Regions from separate parts of the Arthrobacter sp. UKPF54-2 genome, predicted to be linked through region 2. Evidence: riboswitches for the same ligand, from Rfam matches in the RefSeq annotation. Region 2 holds a riboswitch; each other region holds the start of a gene.
What was found. A riboswitch is a leader RNA that binds a small molecule or an ion and turns the genes downstream of it on or off. The one in region 2 is predicted to bind cyclic di-AMP.
Positions count from the first base shown of each region.

Region 1: another riboswitch for cyclic di-AMP. It lies ahead of E7Y32_RS03015 (hypothetical protein); the one in region 2 lies ahead of E7Y32_RS12620 (NlpC/P60 family protein).
Region 3: another riboswitch for cyclic di-AMP. It lies ahead of E7Y32_RS02200 (M23 family metallopeptidase); the one in region 2 lies ahead of E7Y32_RS12620 (NlpC/P60 family protein).

Region 1 covers NZ_CP040174.1:695,438-697,626, forward strand. The annotation lists gene E7Y32_RS03010 (HAMP domain-containing sensor histidine kinase) at 1-771, shown strand, start outside; cyclic di-AMP (ydaO/yuaA leader) riboswitch at 878-1,065, shown strand; gene E7Y32_RS03015 (hypothetical protein) at 1,065-1,814, shown strand; gene E7Y32_RS03020 (glyoxalase superfamily protein) at 1,951-2,189, opposite strand, start outside.
Region 2 covers NZ_CP040174.1:2,728,268-2,730,456, forward strand. The annotation lists gene E7Y32_RS12605 (anti-sigma factor) at 1-112, shown strand, start outside; gene E7Y32_RS12610 (DNA alkylation repair protein) at 157-678, shown strand; gene E7Y32_RS12615 (hypothetical protein) at 675-929, opposite strand; cyclic di-AMP (ydaO/yuaA leader) riboswitch at 1,100-1,293, shown strand; gene E7Y32_RS12620 (NlpC/P60 family protein) at 1,298-2,044, shown strand; gene E7Y32_RS12625 (dihydrofolate reductase family protein) at 2,158-2,189, opposite strand, start outside.
Region 3 covers NZ_CP040174.1:520,293-522,481, reverse strand. The annotation lists gene E7Y32_RS02205 (metal-dependent transcriptional regulator) at 1-549, shown strand, start outside; cyclic di-AMP (ydaO/yuaA leader) riboswitch at 669-911, shown strand; gene E7Y32_RS02200 (M23 family metallopeptidase) at 916-1,734, shown strand; cyclic di-AMP (ydaO/yuaA leader) riboswitch at 1,847-2,040, shown strand.

The sequences.
Region 1 (2,189 bases), 1.5 Mb from region 2:
GCCGATGCCTCGCACGAGCTGCGGACCCCACTGACGGCCATCCGCGGCTACACGGAGCTGATGCGCATGACCGAGCACTTCACCCCGGACGGCCAGAAGTCCCTCGCCCGCGTGCAGAGCCAGTCGGAACGCATGACGGCCCTCGTGGAGGACCTGCTCCTGCTGGCCCGCCTCGACGAGGGCCAGCCGCTGAAGTTCAGCGAGGTGGATCTCTCGCAGCTCGCGATCGAGACGGTCAGCGACGAGAAGGTCATGGCCCCGGACCGCATCTGGCAGCTGGAGCTCGCCGAGGAGCCCGTGGTGGTCCGGGGGGACGCCGCCCAGCTGCACCAGGTGCTGGCGAACCTGCTCTCCAACGCGCGCAAGCACACGGAGCCCGGCACCACCGTGACGACGGCGGTGACGTCCGCCGACGACGGCACTGCCGTCCTCACCGTGACGGACAACGGCACCGGCATTGCCCCCGACTTCGTGGACCGGGTGTTCCGCCGGTTTACCCGGGCCGACGTCTCCCGCCGGAACCCCGTCACGGCCGCGGCGCCAGCCGTCGCAGTTCCGGCGCCGGAAACGGCCGCGGCGCGGGCGCGCACCGGGGCCATCGCCCCCTCCACCTCCCCCGTTCCGGCCGCGACGGCGGAGGGCACCAGCGGGTTGGGGCTCTCCATTGTGCAGGCCATCGTCGAAGCCCATGGCGGCACCGTCTACGTCACGTCCCGGCCCGGCCGCACGCAGTTCACCGTCCGCCTTCCGGCGGCGTCCCCCGCAGCCTAGTGGGGCAAGTCGCCACGCCGCCAGCCCGGCCTGCCGTTACCTAAATGTGACTTCCAAGGGAAAGTTCGGTACCGTTTTAGAGTGCGGCCATCGATCTGGCCGCGTATCCGGATTGACGCCAAACTCTGCCGCTTCCCGGATTCCGATGGATTAGGCAGAGGCGGGGGACCCAGAGTTCCCGGGCATTCTGCATCCATGCACCCTTGGGGTTAAGCCGCCACGTTGAGATTCCGTGCGGCCGGATTTTTGCATCCGAACCCGACAGCTAACTCCGTAGGCGTTGAGAGGCAAACATGACTGAATTCAAGGTACCCATGCGCCCAGAAGGCGCTAAACAGGCAGCTGAAGCCGACGTCGCGCGCCACCGCGCCGAGCCGGCCAAGCGCACGGCCCTGTCCCGGCTCGGCGCAGGTTCCAAGGGCAAGCGCGCCGCCGTCGTGGCGACCGCCCTCGCGGTCCTGCTGGGCGCGGGCGCCGCGGGCCAGGCTTCCAACACCGCCGCCCACACGGAGGCCGCGTCCAAGGACTCCTCGCTGCAGAAGCTGGAGTTCGAACAGGTCGGCAGCAACGCCCCGGCCTCCCCCTCCACCGGCACTGTGGAGGCCAAGGCTTCCGACGTTACGCCGGCCGAGGCCCCGGCCCCGCCCGCGCCGGCGGCTCCGCCCGCGCCGGCGGCTCCTGCTCCGGCGGCTCCTGCGCCGGCCGCGGCTGCCCCGGCGCAGCCGGTCGCCGTCGACGATCCCGCGGGTGCGCAGGCCTACGCCGCCTCGCAGCTGCCCGCCCATGGCTGGGCCGCCAGCGAGATGCAGTGCCTGCAGAAACTGTGGACCAAGGAGTCCGACTGGAAGACCACTGCCACGAACGCGAGCAGCGGAGCCTATGGCGTGGTCCAGGCCCTGCCCGCCGAGAAAATGGCAAGCGCCGGCGCTGACTACCGCACCAACTACCGGACCCAGATCAACTGGGGACTGAAGTACGTGCAGGACCGCTACGGCTCACCCTGCGGCGCTCTGAACTTCCACTACGCGCACAACTGGTACTAAACCGCCGCCACGCAGGCCCCGGCCCCGGCGGAAAGGCCAGGCCCCGGATCCATTGGATCCGGGGCCTTGCGTGCGTCTGTCCCCGCGCCGGCCGGGCCTGCCGGCCGGGCCCGCCGGCCGGGCCTGCGCGTGCCGGCTAGCCGTTGGGACGGTTGGGGATGTATTGCACGGCCCATTTATTGCCGTCCGGGTCGGCGAAGTAGACGAAGTGGCCCCAGTCCTGGACGTCAATGTCGCTGACGTCCACGCCGTTGTCCTTCAGCTGCCGGTGCGCGGCTTGGATGTCGCTGACCACCAGCTGGAGGCTGGGGGCGGTGCCGGGGGCGGCGTCGTTGAGGCCCTCGCCGATCGCAATGGAGCACCCGGACCCGGGCG
Region 2 (2,189 bases):
CCTGGACCTGGCCGACTATCCGGTCCTCGACATCTCCGACGAACCCTACGACGGGGACCCGGCACACTCCGCAGAGAGCATCGCACGCGGTAAGTTCGCCGCGCAGGGTTGACCCCGGCCGCAGGAGCGGGCTGGCGGCTGCGACAGAATGGACCCATGAGCGAGGCCGGTGACTTCATTGATGCGGCGCTGCAGCGCGAAAGCACCTGGCAGCGGGCCGAGGAAACACGGTCCCGCCTCGGTCCGGAACTCCGGTCCTATGGCGCCTCCGTCGGCGCCGTCCGGGGCGCGGTCCGGGATGCGCTCCGCCGCTACCGGCACCTCGGCCGTGACGGAATCACGGCGCTCAGCTCGGAGTTGTGGGCGGTACCGGTCTTCGAACGCCGCCTCGCCGCTGTCGTCCTGCTGCAGTCCCATCTCGCTGTGCTGGACAACTCGGACCTGACCCGGATCGAAGGCTTTCTGCGCGGTGCGCGCCTGCCCGAGCTGGCGGATCCGCTGGCGGTCGACGTCGTCGGGCCGCTGATCGCCGGTCTTGACGGGGCGGCCCGGAGGCGGGCCGAGGCCGTCCTGGAACGGTGGCTGCAGGACCCGGACCCGTGGCTGCGCCGAGCGGCCCTGCTGGCACCGACGGGCGAACTCCGTTCCGGCGCGGGCCGGAGCCGCAGGTTCCCCTAGCGCTGCGGCCGGCGCTCCACCACGGCGTACGCCCTGCCGTCGAGGAACTGCCAGTCGGTCACGACCATAAAGCCGAGGGCATCCACACGGTCGTTCAGGACGTGGACGTCGAATCCGCCGTCGCGCGGTTCGGCATCCCAGGTGGCGACGTGGATTTCCCCGCCCTCGAGCACCAGCAGCTCCGTATTGACGTCGAAATCCTCCTGCGGCTGGTCACTGAGTTGGCAGATGGCGACACAATGCCGGTTCATAACGGGCCTTCCGCTCGGGGAACGCTGGATGAGCCCATCCTATGCGTGGCAGTGCTCGGTGCCCTAGGCCTAATTCCCCGCCAGGACACGCCTCCGTTACCTGAATGTGACATTACCGCCCAGTACCGTTACCGTGGATAGGTGCCTGTTTGTTTCCGATACGGGCGCTTCCGAGCCGATTGCCTAACTCTGCCGCGGCCCGGGATCCGAATGCAACCTTCTGGCAGAGACGGGGAAACCACTTATGACCTGCCGCTCCGGCGGGTCTTGGGGTGAAGCCGCACAGCCCGCTCTGACGGGTCCGCGGCCGGGTGCCTCCCATCCGAATCCGACAGCTCACCTCGCAGGCATTGGGAGAGGCTACAAACATGACTTCACGCACTACTGCTGCGCGCCATCGTTCCGACGTCCCCGCAGGACGGACCTCAGCATTTTCGGTCAAGCCAGGCACCATCGGCCGCCAGGCCGCGGTCCTTATGGCGGCGTCCGGCCTCGTCCTGACGAGCGGCATGGCGGCCAACGCGGCGGCCGCACCGGCTGAGCGCGAGTCCGCCCCGGCATCATCGGTCGACGTCGCCGGGAAGGTTTCGGCCCCGGTCACCGCCGACTCCGCGGTCCAGATCAGCTTCGACCGTCCGGCAGTGGCCACCACGCCGGCGCCTGTAGTCGAGCAGCCCAAGCCCGTTGCCGCACCGGCCGCACCGGCCGCGCCCGCCGTCGCCCAGGCTCCGGCCGCCCCCAAGATCACCGTCCAGGCCCAGGCTGCCGTTGCCCCGGCCCCGGCCCCGGCCGGCGGAGTCAACGCCGCGATGCTCTCTGCCGCCTACAGCCAGATCGGCATCACCCAGGACTGCACTGCCATGGTCGAGAAGGCCCTCGGCGCTGCCGGCATCCCGGTGGGCGACCTGGGTCCCCAGCAGTTCATGAACTACGGCAAGGTTGTCGCCGACCCGCAGCCGGGCGACATGATCGTCCAGTCCGGCCACGTGGCCATCTACGCCGGCAACGGCCAGGTCATCAGCGGCGGCATGAACGGATCCAACCAGACGATCTCGCACCCGCTCTCCTGGCTGACCGCCACCGGCGGCGTGACCTTCGTCCGCGCCGGAGCCTAATCCCCGAGTAGATATTGCACCAGCGCTACTCCCGAAGGCCGGTGGCCGGTTGTCGCTACGACAGCCGGCCACCGGCCTTCGCTGGTCCGGGGCACCCTAGCTGGTGTACGTCATCAGCTGGTGTACCGCAGCCGGACCACGCCGT
Region 3 (2,189 bases), 1.3 Mb from region 2:
CGCGACGGGCTGGTGGTGGTCTCCGGCGACCGGCACCTGGAACTGACCGAAGCGGGCCGCAAACGCGCCATCGAGGTGATGCGCAAACACCGGCTTGCCGAACGGCTCCTCGCCGACGTGATCGGACTCGACTGGGCCTACGTCCACGAGGAAGCGTGCCGCTGGGAGCACGTGATGAGTGAGCGGGTGGAACGGCGCATCTTCGAGATGCTGGACCACCCGACCGTGTCCCCCTACGGAAATCCGATCCCAGGGCTCGCCGACCTGGGCGGACTCCCGCAGGCGGAGGCCGCGGACGGCGTGGTCAACCTCCTCGACGCCATGGCCGGCTACGGCGCAGACTCCCGGATCACCGTGAGCCGCCTGGCCGAGCCCATCCAGGTGGAACCGGAGCTGCTGGTCCAGCTCGACGAGGGCGGAATCCGCCCCGGCGCCCGGGTCTCGCTCGAACGCGTGGGGGAGTACATCTCGGTCCGGGTCCCGGACATCGAGGGGGCCCTCGAACTGCCTCCCGAAGTCGCGGCCCACGTCTTCGTTACGCTCGGGTAACTTGTTCGGACCGCCGTCCTCAGGACCGGGGCCAAGTTGTGCACAGGCTAGATAACGAAATTATTACTGCCTGCCTTAATCGCCTATAGTTGATAACTGGCACTGATACTAAAGCGTTATCTGATCCGAAGCCGAGCTCTGCCAGCGGATCAGTCGGCGAGTCACCTTCTGGCAGAGGCGGGGGAACCACTAACGGCTGTTGATCCAACAGCCTTGGGGTGAAGTCCGCTAGCGGCAAGCAACAATCCACGAGGGCGCCCTTGGATGACCCTGTGTCTGGATGCTTGCACCGGCGGACCGGGTCTTTGATCTCTCTGACCCGAATCCGACAGCTAACTTCGCAGGCTATCCAGAGAGGAACCGTACTTGACCACCCAGACCGTCAGGGGCCGCCGTCGTGCGACCGGTCCCGCTCCGGAGCCGCGCCCGGCCGCCGTCGTAACCGTCGAGCGCCCCCGTGACGCGCACCGCGACGAACGCCGCGGCCGGCGGAGCGCCTTCCGCCAGATGACAGACTTCGCCGCCGTCAGCGGCGTCGGGCAGAAGGCCGGCATCGCTCTGGCGGCCACCGGACTGGTCCTGACCGTCACCGTCCCGGCCACCGGCCCGGTGATGGCCACCGACGCCGCCAAGACCGGCTCGGTGTCCGCCGCGGCACAGCCCGAGGTCAAGGCTTCGGCCGCCCAGATCGACTTCAACCGCACGGCTGTCACCACCAAGGGCGACCCGGACGGCAAGCTCAAGCAGCTGCTCAGCGCCCAGTCCGCCAGCACCATCACCCGTGCGGCCTCCGCCGGCAGCCTCGGGCACCCGCTGGACACGATGGTCTCCGCCTCGCCGTTCGGCTACCGGATCAGTCCCATTACGGGCGCCGTCGGAGAATTCCACCGCGGGCAGGACTACGCCGCCCAGTGCGGCACGCCCGTGCATGCCGCGGCCAGCGGCACCGTAACCTTTACCGGCTGGCACCCCTACGGGGGCGGCAACCGGGTCGTGATCGACCATGGCAATGGCCTGGAGACCACGTACAACCACTTGTCGTCCTCAACTGTCCGCGTGGGCCAGCAGGTTTCCCGCGGCGATGTGGTGGCGATGAGCGGCACCACCGGCGCCTCCACCGGCTGCCACCTCCACTTCGAGGTGATGGTCAACGGGGAAGTCGTTGACCCGCTGGGCTGGCTCTAAACCGAGCCGAGGGATCACTCGCATTTCTGTGACACGCCGTGATCTGAATGTGACATTGAGTCCCAACTGCTGTACCGTATGAAGCACGCCAACTTCTCCGAAGTTGGCGCTCTTGAGTGGATTGCCTAACTCTGCCACCGCTCAAGGTCCGTTCGCATGACATCGTCTGGCAGGGGCGGGGGAACCAATTTTGGTCTTCGCAAGAAGGCCTTGGGGTTAAGTCGCAAAGCTTCCCAGGAAGCAGCGCGGCCGGGTGACTCCCATCCGAATCCGACAGCTCACCTCGTAGGCATTGGGAGAGGCTACTTTCGTGTCTTCACGCCACAATGCTGCGCGTTCTCGCGCTGGCGAGGCTCAGTTGAGCCCGCTGAACTCCATGCTCCGCGCTGCCCTTGTCGGCGCCCGGACTGGATCTCACAACGCAGTTCCCGCTTTTGGCGCGTCTTCGCAGTACA